Linked DNA regions of Tistrella bauzanensis. Each later gene encodes a partner of the first gene's protein in a complex. Links are inferred from orthologs where the notes say so. Each region holds a gene or a part of one and is shown in the gene's direction. Other genes may lie near its edges. The genes, in order: eno and IEW15_RS10980.

Region 1 (6,559 bases):
CTGCCGGAACAATGCGCCATGGCGGCCGAGGCAGTCGACGTGCTCCAGATCCCGGCATTTCTGTGCCGTCAGACCGACCTTCTGGTCGCCGCAGCCGAGACCGGCCGGGTGGTCAACGTCAAGAAGGGCCAGTTTCTGGCCCCATGGGACATGGCCAATGTGGTCGCCAAGCTGGATGCCGCCGGCAACGGCAATGTCATGCTGACCGAGCGTGGCGCCAGCTTCGGTTATAATACGCTGGTGACCGATTATCGCGGCCTGCCGGTGATGGCCCGCACCGGCTGCCCGATCGTGTTCGACGCCACCCATTCGGTTCAGCAGCCGGGCGGCCTGGGCGGCCGCAGCGGCGGCCAGCGTGAATTCGTGCCGGTGCTGGCACGGGCGGCGGCGGCGGTGGGTGTTGCCGCGATCTTTGCCGAGACCCATCCCGACCCCGACAAGGCGCCCAGCGACGGCCCGAACATGGTGCCGCTGAAGGCCCTGCCGGCCATGGTGGAAGACTGGATGGCATTCGACGCCCTGGCCAAGGCCCGGCGACTGGTCGTCTGACCTGCCGCATCACCGCACCGACGCCGCAGTGTCACCTGATCCCGTTACACTGCCCATCATGCCGGGCTTCCTGCCATGATCCGGCCGATCCCCGGCCCCGCACTGCCCCCGAAGCCTTGCCTTGAACGGAGAGCGAGACATCTCATGACTGCCATTGTCGATATTCGTGCCCGCGAGATCCTGGACAGCCGCGGTAATCCGACCGTCGAGGTCGATGTCGAGCTGGAGAGCGGCGCCATCGGCCGCGCCGCCGTGCCGAGCGGGGCGTCCACCGGCATCCGCGAAGCGGTGGAGAAGCGCGACGGCGATGCCAGCCGCTATCTGGGCAAGGGCGTCGAGCAGGCCGTCGACGCAGTGATGGGCGAGATTTCCGATGAGTTGATCGGCTATGACGGCGAGGACCAGATCGGTATCGACCATGCGCTGATCGAGCTGGACGGCACCGAGAACAAAGAGCGCCTGGGCGCCAATGCCATTCTCGGCGTCAGCCTTGCTACGGCGCGCGCCGCGGCCGAGGAGGCCGGCTGGCCGCTGTTCCGCTATGTCGGCGGCGTGATGGCACATACCCTGCCAGTCCCGATGATGAATATCATCAATGGTGGCGCCCATGCCGACAACCCGATCGACATCCAGGAATTCATGATCATGCCGGTGGCGGCGGAGAGCATCGGCGATGCGATCCGCACCGGCGCCGAGATCTTCCATCATCTGAAGAAGCAGCTGTCGGCGGCCGGCCACAACACCAATGTCGGCGACGAGGGCGGCTTCGCGCCCAATCTGGGCAGCAATGCCGAGGCGATCGACTTCATCATGAAGGCGATCGAAGCCGCGGGTTACACGCCCGGCGACGACGTGATGCTGGCACTGGATGCCGCATCGTCGGAATTCTTCAAGGATGGCAAATATCATCTGGACGGCGAGGGCCGCGTGCTCGGCGCCGACGAGATGGTGCGCTTCTACGAGGATCTGGTCGGCCGCTATCCGATCGTGTCGATCGAGGACGGTATGGCGGAAGGCGACTGGGACGGCTGGGCGGCCCTGACCCGCGCGATCGGTGACAAGGTGCAGCTGGTCGGCGACGATCTGTTCGTCACCAACCCGGCGATCCTGGCCGAAGGCATCGAGAAGGGCGTCGCCAACTCGATCCTGATCAAGGTCAACCAGATCGGCACCCTGACCGAGACCCTGCGCGCCGTCGAGATGGCTCATCGTGCCGGCTATACCGCGGTGATGTCGCATCGCTCGGGCGAAACCGAGGACACCACCATCGCCGATCTGGCGGTTGCCACCAATTGTGGCCAGATCAAGACCGGCTCGCTGTCGCGGTCGGACCGGCTGGCAAAGTACAACCAGCTGATCCGGATCGAGGAAATCCTGGGCGATACCGGTTATTACGCCGGGCGCGGGGCGCTGAAGGCGCTGGCCCGCCGCTGAGCGGCAGGCAGGCGAGACTTAAGGCGAGACAATGGAAAGCCGGCTGGAGCGATGTCTTCAGCCGGCTTTTTCACGGGCCGGACCCGGCCGTGGCCTCGACACGACAGGTCCGGCCCGGCACCCGGCGGTCCCTGTCCCGACACAACCGTGCGTGGCGCCGCTCACGGCACGTCGGGTTTGTCCTCAATGTCGGGTTCGTCCCCGACCACATGGATTTCCGGGGCACGTGCGGTGGCGGGCCCATCGAGAACCAGAGTGATGGTGGCGAGCCAGCGTGGCATATCATCCAGGCCGGCCAATGGCGCGATCAGCCATTCCGCACTGCGCCATTCCCCGCGCGGCCATGTGGCACGGTCGATGCCCCACAGCACCACGCCGTCATCAATGGCGCGGGCATAGGTCTTCGCGACCACTTGCCAGCGATCGCCATAGAGATCGGGGCCGACAATCCTGCCGGTGGCATCGCGTCCGGCCAGAGTCACAATGGTGCTGCCGACATAGCGGTGCACGAACTGGCCGTCGGCCAGGCGCTCCAGAATGACCATCATGGGCAGCAGGCGCGGCCTGGCGATCAGGATATCGAAATCACGCCGCAGTGGCATGGGACGCCCATGTCTGCAGGCGCGCCAATAAGTGATCAGGCTGTCAATGCGCGGGTCACGGCGCCTGTCCGAACGGGCTGGCGTTGACGGGCCGGAAGCTGAGGGACAAACGGGAGCATCACCAGTCATCCCCCGATCATCAGCGCTGCCGTCCGGATGTGCAAGAGGCTCGTCATTGCAGGCGCCATGTTACCGGGCCTGTAAGTCGGTGATCCCTTGCCGATGGGTTCCATGTTATCCTGACACCTCTGTTTCAGCACTCTCGCAGCCGGGAGCACGTAGGATTGGCCGGTCTTAAAGCGATCATCGAACGTCGAATGCCGCGGCTTTATGCGCGGTTGATCGATCTCCGTGACCGGATGGCGCCGGATTATGGCGAGATGGAGCTGGCCCTTGTGCCGCTGCTGGCCGAAGCCGATGCGGATGCCTATGATATCGGTGCCAATCACGGGTCCTATACCGCGCCGATGCTGCATACGGCGGGTCGGGTGGTGGCTTTCGAGCCCAACCCGACGCTTGGCACCGTATTGAAAACACGCTTCGGCCGCGAATTGCGGGAGGGCAAGCTGGTGCTGATGGCCATGGCGCTGGGCGACGCCGATGGCGAAGCCGTGCTCCATGTGCCTGAGGCGGGCTCCGGCCTGGCCTCGATCAAGGCCGATGCGGTGGAGAGTGTCGCGACGCCGGCCATGCTTCACATCACTGTGGCGATCCGCCGCCTGGATGATCTGGCGGTCGAGATCGGTCGCAATCGGCGGGTGGCCTTCATCAAGATCGACGTCGAGGGTTTTGAGGGCACGGTGCTGCGCGGCGGCCTCGCCACCCTGCGCGAACAGCGACCAAGCCTGCTGATCGAGGCGGAGGAACGCCATACCCCAGGCACATTGGCCGATCTGCAGGCCATGTTGGGCCCGATCGGCTATCGCGGCCTGTATCTGCGCGATGGCCGTCTGCACGACATGACCGGCTTCGATATCGCCCGCCTTCAGGATCGCTCGGCCCTGAATGCCGATGGCACCCGGCGTCTGCCCGATCGGGTCTATGTCAACAACTTCATCTTCATCGCCCGGCCGGAACCACTTGCCCGGCTGGAAGCGACCTATGGGCCCGTAACCACCACAGGCTGAACGGGCGACCACAGGCTGAACGGCTCAGGGCAATTCCATGAGGACGGCCCGCACGGACACTGTGCCACCCGCGCCTCAGCAGGTTTCGCCGCCAAATCCCTCGCACACGGCCTGAAGCATCATCATGCCGCTGGGGCTGGACGGGTCACCGCCACCCGGCGGCGTGCCCAACATGCCATAGATCATGATGCCCGCCAGGTCGCGGGCGGCGATTCGCGCGGCGAGGTCACGGATGCCCGCCATATCCGGTACGGTCTGTCCGGTGGGGTCGGGCGGCACGATCAGCCCCAGCGCAAGCGGACCATCCCAGATCGCACGATAGGCATCGAAGGCACGTTCCGGCTGAAAGGCGGGGCCGCCCGCATAGGCCATGATCGAGACCATATCGACGGCGGCAGCCGCCTCGCGGTCGCGGCCCAGCCACAGCATCGATCCGGTGTGAGGGCTGGGTGGCCGGTCGTTCAGGAAGTCGCCGGTACCATAGGCGCCGGTGCTCCAGGCCGGCACCGCCAGCATCATCGGACGCGGCAGGGCGGCGCGGGTCTGGGCGATCAGCCGCGTCCATGTGGTGTCGGTCAGGCAGACGACGGTCGGTCCACGGCGAGCCTCGGCCGACTGGCATCCCGGGTCGGCCGGTTCGTAGTCCAGATCGATGCCGTCTGCGCCCAGGTCACGGACAAGCCGCGCCAGCGCCGCCGGATCGTAGAGCGACCAGCCTGTCATATAACCGGAGCCGCCGACCGAGATCAGCACCCGGATTGAGGGCGCGCGCGTCTTCAGGGCAGCGATCGCCTCTGCCAGAACCTGTCCCGACACCGGCACCTGAATGCCGGTGCCGTCCAGCTCCAGATCCCCCCGATACACCAGATCCGGCTTAGCAAAGCCGATCGCCAGCACATCGACATGGGCGGGTGTGGCGGCAAGCAGGGTGTCCGGGCCGGATACCCCCGGCAGTTCGGACCAGCTTTCATAATAGGCCATGGAAAACGGCGTCGGCAGCGGCACGCGCGGCTCGGCCGCGCCGGCCGGCACCGACATGACCGGTGCCAGCGCCAGCATCGACGCCAGCGCCATGGCGGCGCAGGCCGACCGTGGTTGCCGGTCTCGTCCTGTCTGCCTGTCCATGCGCCACCTCCTCGCGATCAGAACACGTCGCGGCCGGCCATGCCGCCGAACAGCGTGCGGACCATGATCCGGATGTCGAACCACAGCGTCCAGTTCTCGATGTATTGCAGGTCCAGTTCAACGCCCCGTTTGGCCTTGTCCGCATCGTGGATGCCGCCGCGCATGCCGTTGATCTGCCCCCAGCCGGTGATGCCGGGCTTCACGCGGTGACGGGCGGCATATTCCTGGACCGTCTCGAAATAGGTTCGCTCGCCGACCAGCATGTTGGGAACATGGGCGCGGGGGCCCACCACCGACATCTCCCCCCGCAGCACGTTGAACAACTGCGGCAGTTCATCGATGCTGGTCCGCCGGATGAACCGGCCGATGCGGGTGATGCGCGGATTGTCGAGCGGCGTGCCGCGTGAGCCGTCATCGGTTGGATCGACCGTCATCGACCTGAACTTGAACATGTCGAAATCGCGGCCGTTGAATCCGACCCGGCGTTGCCGGAACAGGATCGGTCCGGGGCTGTCGACCTTGACCATGATCGCCACCGTCAGCAGCAATGGCGACAGCAGGGCGATGGCGGTCCCGGCGACGATATAGTCCAGAATGCTCTTCAGGATCGCGTCGGAGCCCTTCAGCGGGCGGCGCGCGACCTGAAGGAAGGGCAGGCCGCCGACGCTGAACAGCCGGGCCCCGCGTAGATTGATCCAGTCGGCCTCGATCGGCAGCAGCACGTCGGCCGGGATCGAGCACAGTTTGCGCATCATCTCGGCGATGCGCTGGCCGGCGCGCCAGGGCAGGGCGATGATCACCACATCCACCCGCTCCTGCCGGGCGCGCTTGACCAGATCGTCGACCCCATGGGTGACGGTCAGCCCGGCGATCTCGACGGCACGCCGCGTCGCCCGGTCGTCGAACACGCCGATCAACTCGTACAAGTCGCGATGTCCGGGGGCCGCAAGATAGCGGATCGCGGCCTCGCCTTCTTCACCGGCACCGATGACGGCCACCCGCCGCTTCAGCGCGCCGCGGGTTTCCATGCCGGCCACCATCAGCCGGGCGACCGCGCGTCCGGTCATCTGCAACACCAGGGCGCCCAGCGCGAAGGCTGCCAGCCAGCTCTCAACGATGCTGTCGGGGAGGAAGACGACCGCGAACAGGCCGGTGACCGCCGTGGCGATGATCAGCGCCAGCACCACATCCACGACCTGTCCGCGCAGGCTGCGATACCGCTCCCAGCGATACACCCGGCGGGATTCGTTGATCTGCACCAGCGGGATCACCGCCAGAACGCCCAGCAGAAGAGATTGCGCCCAGGTGATATCCGTCAGGGTCGCTTCCGACAGCGGTCGGGCCAGCACCGCCGCCACCAGCAGCGTCAGGGCATCGACTGTCTTGACCGCCCGGTTCACCAGCCCGAAGGTCACATTGCGTACGCGTGGCGTAATGCTCTCGGATGTCGTCATGCGCGCCTGTAATCGGGTCGGGGGGCGGATCGGAAGCGCCGGGCGGGGAAGGGTCGCGCGAAATCCGGCATCAGCCGGTCCGCGCCGTGAGGAATGGCCGCAGGCGGGATGGCATCGGCAGTGCCGCCAGCGGACGGGCTGCCGGCAGCAGCCAGCGCACGACCATGGCGGTGCCGATGCCGCCCTGTGCCGTGGCAACGGCCGTCGCGATGGCCGCGCCGACGGCGCCTCCGAGCGGAATGAACACCAGGGACAATAGCAGAACCAT
Region 2 (7,787 bases), on another replicon or contig:
ACGCGGCCGAGGGTGAGGCCGCGGCAACCTTGGTGCCGTCGAAGCGGTCCTCGGGCTCGCCCTTCAGCGTCGCTTTCGCGAAGGCCTGGGGCGTGGTGCGTGACAGGTCGACCACGAAGCGCGGCGGCATGCCGTCCTGGGCCGGCAATACGAACATGGCGTCGATCTGTGACGGCTGGGTCAGATCCAGCACCATGCGATAGACACCGGGCTCGAACAATCCCACCCGATATCGCGCGATCAGGCCTGCGCCGTCATTCTCGCCGCGGTCCAGGATCTGCCAGTCGAGGCCACGGAAATCGATCACCACCCGGTCGGGACCGGAGAGGGTGAAGGCCCGGAAATCCACCCGCCGGTCCAGATCGATCGCCAGGCGGGTCTTATCCGGGTGCAGGCCGAAGCGCAGGCCCGTCGCTCGTGCCACATCGGCGGCACCGGCCTCGGCCACGCCGGTACCCGGCAGGATGACCCCGCTCAGGCACAGCAGCGACAACAGAACCAGCGACATCAGCCTGCGCACGATCCGGCCCATATCCGCGCCGCCACGGCCGGCACAAGGCGGCCGCGCCGGAGAGGCTGCGGGGCGAAGGAGGTGTGTGCAGACGGCAGGCGACGACATGTGACGGCTCCACGAGGCGTCCGGCGGCATATCACGGACCGGCGCAAAAGCCGCCCGCGGACGGGCGATCCGAATGGGCGGCAGCGCGGGTGACTCATTTGCTTATAGGCGCAACTCGCTCAATCTTTCAATGTGTTTATCTGCGTTGTTGGCACTTGGCATTAAGTATGTGGCTGGCGTGTTACGCAGCATCCGGTCACCGGCCAGGCCGGCTGAACGGGGCCGCCGCATCACATGACCGTCGACATGCGCTTGCCCTGTCGCCTGATTGCAACAGCGCGATTGTGGAAGGGCTGCGACCTGTTCTATAGTGCGCGCGCCTGGAACGGTCTGGTGATCGACGGGCTCCGCGCTTTTGTGTGGAGCCCAGGTTGTGACCCGGGGCGGTGCAGGACGGAATTCCGTATGGCTGGTGGATGAGGACCGGGTCACGTCCAATGGGCGATCCCCAAGGCCTCCCAGGCTCTGGATGAGCGCCCCGGCCGACGGTTGAACCCGCCGCAAGGCCAGGATGACGGCAACCGCTGACGTGCCCGCCCGCAACTTCGGACGGCACAGCCGGCCGGGATCCACGACTTCCTGACGAGGTGGCGGAGGACCGTGGTGAACCGCAATTTGGCGGTGGGCCCGGCCCGACGACTAAGGAACGGTCATGAACGACGCGCGCGATTTCGCGCACAGCGTCGGCCGCGCGGACCACGAGGCGTCCCCCGATGCCACATCTGTCTGAGCGCCCGTCGTCCAGCCCCCGAGGGCTTGCCTGCTGCCGATTTTTCGGCGGTACGGATATCGTCGTCCTGATGCCGTTTCCCATCCTCACGACACCGGTCCTGACCGTGCCGCCTGCCGCCGCTGCCGATACCGGCATCCGGGCCGCAGACGGCCGCTGGCCTGCGCGTCGTTCCTCCACATCCTGCCCGACGGATCGGCGCCGCCTCAGACCGGCCGGCGCCCGTCGTGGTCATATCCGGAGTTCCACGCTCGATGACGAAGCGTATGCTGATCGACGCGAACCACCCCGAAGAGATGCGGGTGGTCGTCACAAACGGCAATCGGCTTGAAGAATTCGATTTCGAAACGTCGACCAAGAAGCAGCTGAAGGGGAATATCTATCTCGCCAAGGTGACCCGCGTCGAACCCTCGCTTCAGGCAGCGTTCGTCGATTATGGCGGAAACCGCAACGGGTTCCTGGCATTCAGCGAAATCCATCCCGATTATTTCCAGATCCCGGTCGCCGACCGCGAGGCGCTGGTGCGCGAGGTTGAAAAGGCTGCGCGCGAGGACGCCGAGCGCGACGCCAAGGCCGATGCCGCCGAGGGGCCCGAGATCGAGGAAGTCGGCGGATCGGATGTCGACGACATCGCCGCCGGCGGCGCGAGCCGCCGCCGCATGCAGCCGCATCGCCAGTACAAGATCCAGGAAGTCATCAAGAAGCGGCAGCTGATCCTGGTCCAGGTAGCCAAGGAAGAGCGCGGCACCAAGGGAGCCGCCCTCACCAGCTATATCTCGCTGGCCGGGCGCTATTGCGTGCTGATGCCGAACACCGCCAATGGCGGCGGCATCTCGCGCAAGATTTCCGACGCCCGCACCCGCAAGAAGCTGCGCGAGACCCTGGCCGAGCTGGGTGCGCCGTCGGGCATGAGCGTGGTGCTGCGCACCGCCGGCGCCGAGCGCACCAAAACCGAGATCAAGCGCGACTATGAATATCTGTCGCGGCTGTGGGATGACATCCGCGAGCGCACTTTGTCGTCGCGCGCGCCGGCCCTGATTTATGAAGAGGCCGACATCATCAAGCGGTCGATCCGCGATATCTATACCAACGACATCGACGAACTGATGGTCGAGGGTACGGAAGGCTATCGCGCCGCCAAGGAATTCATGCGGATGCTGATGCCCAGCCGGGCGCGGCTGGTGAAGCTGTACAGCGACCGGATTCCGCTGTTCCACCGCTTCCAGATCGAAACCCAGCTGGCATCGATGCACAGCGCGATCGTCCGGCTGCCGGCAGGCGGCTACGTGGTGATCAACCAGACGGAAGCGCTGGTCGCGATCGACGTCAATTCGGGCCGCTCCACGCGTGAGCGCAACATCGAAGAGACCGCGCTGAAGACCAATCTGGAGGCCGCCGAAGAGGTGGCCCGCCAGTTGCGCCTGCGCGATCTGGCCGGCCTGATCGTCATCGACTTCATCGACATGGACGACCGCAAGAACAACCGTGCGGTCGAACGGCGCCTGAAGGATGCGATGAAGGCCGATCGTGCCCGCATCCAGCTTGGCCGGATCAGCGGCTTCGGTCTGCTGGAACTGTCGCGCCAGCGCCTGCGGCCGTCGCTGATCGAGGCCAGCACCATGCAGTGCCCGCATTGCGGCGGCACCGGCCTGGTCCGCTCGGTCGAAAGCACCGCCCTCGCCGCTCTGCGTGCGGTCGAGGAGGAAGGCATCCGCGAGCGCACCGACGAGCTGGTGCTGCGCGTGCCGACCGAGGTGGCTCTGTACATCTTCAATCATAAGCGCGAGATGCTGGCGGATATCGAGGACCGCTATCTGTTCCGCGTGCTGGTGGAAGCCGCCGACAACCTGACCCCGCCGACGCCGTATGAACTGGAGCGCACGAAACAGCGCAAGGAAGGCGAAATCCCCGAGCGCGCCGAGCGGCCCGACCGGCCGCTGACCGCCCAGTCGTCTGCCGCCGCCGCCGATGCCGCGCGTATCGCCGCCGAGGATGCCGAGGACGAGGCCGCCGCGGCCGCACTGGAAGAGATCGAGGCCGCGGAGGCCGCGGCCGAGGCCGCAGCGGAAGCCGCAGCCGCGGCACCGGCCGAAAGCCGCGCGCCCGTCGAGGCAGAGCCCGAGGCTGAGGCCGATACCAATGGCGACGACGAGCGGGCGCGCCGCAAGCGCCGTCGCCGGTCGCGCCGGCGGAAGCGCCGTGACGACGAGACCGGCAGCAGTGAGTCCGCCGATACCGGCGCCGATGATGACGACGAGGACGAGGACGACGACCGCGCCGACATCGACGTCGACGTCGAGACCGAGACCGCCGAAAGCAGCGGAACCAGTGCTGCCGACGATGAGACCGCCGACGAGCGCGCACAGCGCGGCGAGGACGAGGGTAACCGCCGTCGTCGTCGGCGCCGGCGGCGGCGCCCCACAAATGGTGAGGCCCGTGCGACCGATACCGGCGAGGATGCCGGAGACGACGCCGACGAGGCTGACACCGCCGTGACGCCGGCCGTCGCTGATGCGGAAGCCGAGGTCGCGGTCGCCGAGACCGCCGTGGCCGAGGCGCCGGTCGCCAGCACCGAGGCGATGGATGCCGCCGCGCCGGATGGCCCGGCTGGTGAGCCGGATCGTGCCGCGGAGGAGGCCCACGCTGAGGAGGCCTATGCCGAGGAGGGGCGCGCCGAAGAAGGCCGCAACCGCCGTCGCCGTCGTCGGCGGCGTCCGCTCGGCACCGATGCGGTGACTGATGCGGAAGCCGAGGTGGTGGGTGCCGTGGCCGCCACCGGGCGCCCGACGGGCGTGACGGTGATCGAGGTGCCCATGCCGGAGATGCCGACACCGGAGGCATCGACGCCGGCGGAGGCCGCCGTCGCCGATGAGGCGCCTGCGGTCGAGGCGCCGGCTGCCGAGATACCGGCAACCGAGGCACCTGTCGCCGAGGCGGCGGTCTCCGAGGACGCCGCCGAGGCGGTGAGCGAGGCGCTGGCGCCGGACGTGGTTGACGCCGAAGCGGTTGAAGCCGCGCCGGTTGAAGCCGAAGCGGTTGAAGCGGAGACGGTCGCCGAGGCCGCGCCGGCAAAGCCGCGTCGGCGCCGCAAGGTCGCGGAGCCGGCTGCCGCCGAGGCCACGGAGGCCACGCCGGCACCGCGCCGTCGCCGCAAGGCAACGGAGGCTGCGGAAACCGCCGAGGCTGAAGCGCCTGCCGCCGCCCCGAAGCGGAAGCGGGCCACGAAGGCCGATGCCACCAAGACCGCGGCGAAGGCCACCACCAAACCGGCTGCCACCCGCCGCCGCACCAAGGCCACCGAAACTGCCGAGCTCGTCGCCACCGACGACGCCACGGCAGCCAGGCCGCGCCGTCGGCGCAAGGTCGCCGATGCCGCAGTGGTCGGGGCCCTGCCCGCCGAAATGACGGTGATCAGTGGTCCCGATGCCGCAGTGCCGGCGGTCGAGGCGCCCGAAGGTGCCGCCCCGGTGATCGATGGTCCGCTGGCGCATGCGCCGGCCGACAGCCAGATCACCGAGGCTGCGTCTGGCGATGTGGCGACTGGCGAGGGGGCGTCTGGCGAGGGGGCATCCGCCGAGGTGTCGCCTGATCAGTCCGCCACCGAAGGCGACCGCGATGCCGCCGAAGCTGACGATGCGCAGGCGCCAGCCCCGCATCCGGCCGGCGACGCGCCGGTGGCCGAGGCGGCGGTTGTGCCGCCGGCCGACACCGCGGCCAAGACGGCGGCGCGCCCGCGCCGCGGCTGGTGGGCGGCCCGCGACCGCGGCTGATGCCGCGATCCTGACCGTTGCACGCAACGAACAAGGGGCTGCCGGATCACGCCGGCAGCCCCTTTTCCTATCCTGACGCCGGGGTGCGTGAACGCACCCGGCATAGCCTGATCGGTCAGGCAACCTTGCCGACGCCGAAGCTGCGGCGCATCCAGCCGTCCAGCCGGTCAACCACCTGCACCATGTCGTCAGTGCTGCCGGCAAAGGCCATGCGCAGATAGTGATGGCCCTTGAATGGATCGAAATCGATGCCCGGCGTGGCGGCAATGCCGGCTTCATGCAGCATCCGGCGGCAGAAGGCGGTGCTGTCCATGCTGTAATCCGAAATGTCGGCCCAGACATAGAAGGCGCCGTCGATGGGTGCGATGCGCGTGAAACCCACGCCCGGCAGCCCCTCCAGCAGCACGCGCCGGTTCTCGGCATAGCGCTTCACCGCGATCTCGGCCTCGTCATAGCCATCGAAGGCCGCAGTCGCCGCGATCTGAGAGAGAGCCGAGGGCGACAGGAAGAAATTCTGGGCCAGTTTCTCGGCGGTGCGCGCCATGTCGTCCGGCAACACCATCCAGCCCATGCGCCATCCGGTCATGGCGAAATATTTCGAGAAGCTGTTCACCACGATCGGCGCCTGTGAGTAATTCAGCGCCGAACGGGTGGCCGCGCCATAAGTGAGGCCGTGATAGATTTCATCGGAGATCAGGGTGATACCCTTGGCCTCGCAATAGCGGACCAGAGTTTCCAGTTCCTCGGGCTTCAGGGTGGTGCTGGTCGGGTTGGACGGGCTGGCGACGATCAGGCCGTCGATCGGCTTGTCCAGCGCCTCCAGATGGGCGACCGTCGGCTGAAACCGGCTCTCGGGCCCGGTCTCGATCGACACCACCTCGATATTCAGCGCCTTCAGGACATTGCGGTATGACGTATAGCCCGGCTCCGCCATCGCCACCCGCGCGCCGGCATCGAAGGCCGCAAGGAAGGCGATGGTGAAACAGCCGGAGGCACCATGGGTGATGACGATCCGCTCGATCGGCAGATCGACCCCATACCACGCGCGGTAATGATCGGCGATCCGCCGCCGCAGCGCCGGCTGACCGGCACCTTCGGTATAGCCGAAGGCCGGCCCGTCGAGGGCGCGACGGGCGGCTTCCAGGGCCGGGCGCGGCGCACCGGTCGATGGTTGCCCCACCTCCATATGGATGATGTGGCGACCCTGGGCTTCCAGCGCATTTGCCTCCGCCAGAACTTCGAGGGCGTGGAATGGCGGGATCTGCGACCGGCGCGAGACGGGCATTTGTCGGTTGTCCTTGGACTGCGGCACGACATCCGGCCCGCCTGCCGGGCATCGATGGCAGGCTGACCGGGCGGATGCATCGGGATGGTGTCCGCGATGATAGGAAACAGGTGCTCCCGCATCAAACAAAACCACAGGTTATATCTGATGCGGGAAACATGGCCCCTCAGGGCAGGCGATCAGCGGATGGCGAGGCCCGGCGAGGCCGGCGACACCAGCGCATTGCAGCGCTGATCGCTCGACGGGATGCCGTTGGCGCAGGCCGCGGCGCTGACATCGGCACCCGCGCTGCCAGCGGCGGCAACTGCCTGATCCAGCGCCTCGCCGCCATAGAAGTTACCGACCAGCTTTGACATCGCCGGCACGGCACCTGTACCGGTAGTGGCCGCCGCCATATAGGGTTTGCGGATGTTCTCGTTGATCGCCAGCACCGCGGCACCCGATGCCAATGCACCGGCATCGGCGGGCCGGGCGGCGATGATGCCGGTGTCGTCGCCCATCCGGCCGATGCCGAAGGCGGCCCCTTGCGTGAAGGTGCAGGCAACGGCGACACCGACGCGATCCACCACGACGACCCCGGATTGAACGGCATCACCGCCCCCGGCGACCGGCGTCACACCGGTGCGCACCCCGGCCACCCCGTCCAGTGCCGCGGCACCACCGGTCCCCGCAATGGTCACCAGATCGAAATTGCCATAGGGCCGCGACGGCGCATCGGCTGCAACCGGCTGGTACAGCCGCAGGTCATCGGCCCGCAGGGTCACACCCGCCTTGGCGAAATCGTCGATCATCCGGCGCCCGAGCGGCCCGCTATAGAGGGCGCCGGGGCCTTCGGTGCGGATCGAGCCAAGCGACGCCGCCAGATCCGGCCGATGCATCTGGTTGCCCTGCGCCAGACTGCCGAAGGTGCGGGCCAGCGCCGGCGAGGCGCCGATGATCTCGCGATAGGCGGCAAGATCGGCGGCGAAAGCCGTCGACACCGGCGCACCGAACCGCGCCAGTTGCTCGCCGGGCGATACCAGCTGCGGCCAGCGGAGCGTGCCGTACTGTGCCTGCATGGCATACAGTCCACGAGCGAAACCGGGCACGGCGACGGTCTCGCCCGCCACCGCCGCCCGCGGCATGAAGTCGAAGGACTGCGCCGTCTGTGGCTGTTTGGTCCGCGGCGGCTGCGCCTTATAAACCACGCAGGCACCGCCGCCGCCAAGACCGACCCGGCTTGGCAGGGTCACCGTCTGGGCGATGGCGATGGCCACGGCCGCATCGACGGCGCTGCCACCGGCCGACAGAATGTCGCGTCCGACCAGCGCCGATCGCGGTTCGTCGGTCGCGACCAGACCAATGAAACCGGTGACCGCGTCCACCCGGCCGACTTCGACACGC

Evidence for each region.
Region 2: the proteins of eno (region 1) and IEW15_RS10980 are in contact, whole or in part, in a solved structure (PDB 2FYM), measured with the Escherichia coli proteins. The link is inferred for Tistrella bauzanensis from one-to-one orthologs.

Annotation. Positions count from the first base shown.
Region 1 is NZ_BMDZ01000007.1:1,337-7,895, reverse strand. The notes cover bases 1-2,838. They hold eno (phosphopyruvate hydratase), read left to right. Parts: upstream 1-693; coding sequence 694-1,983; downstream 1,984-2,838. Other genes in these bases: IEW15_RS04715 (PAS domain-containing protein), read right to left, coding at 2,145-2,714; kdsA (3-deoxy-8-phosphooctulonate synthase), read left to right, coding at 1-549. In the rest of the region: IEW15_RS04710 (FkbM family methyltransferase), read left to right, coding at 2,870-3,712; IEW15_RS04705 (glycoside hydrolase family 18 protein), read right to left, coding at 3,788-4,837; IEW15_RS04700 (undecaprenyl-phosphate glucose phosphotransferase), read right to left, coding at 4,855-6,291; IEW15_RS04695 (lipopolysaccharide biosynthesis protein), read right to left, coding at 6,362-6,559. UniProt on the Escherichia coli protein: Catalyzes the reversible conversion of 2-phosphoglycerate (2-PG) into phosphoenolpyruvate (PEP). It is essential for the degradation of carbohydrates via glycolysis.
Region 2 is NZ_BMDZ01000022.1:41,798-49,584, reverse strand. The notes cover bases 1,254-5,319. They hold IEW15_RS10980 (Rne/Rng family ribonuclease), read left to right. Parts: upstream 1,254-1,603; coding sequence 1,604-5,119; downstream 5,120-5,319. Other genes in these bases: IEW15_RS10975 (pyridoxal phosphate-dependent aminotransferase), read right to left, coding at 5,235-5,319. Outside these bases: IEW15_RS10985 (N-acetylmuramoyl-L-alanine amidase), read right to left, coding at 1-520; more of IEW15_RS10975, read right to left, coding at 5,320-6,404; IEW15_RS10970 (gamma-glutamyltransferase), read right to left, coding at 6,584-7,787. UniProt on the Escherichia coli protein: Endoribonuclease that plays a central role in RNA processing and decay. Required for the maturation of 5S and 16S rRNAs and the majority of tRNAs. Also involved in the degradation of most mRNAs.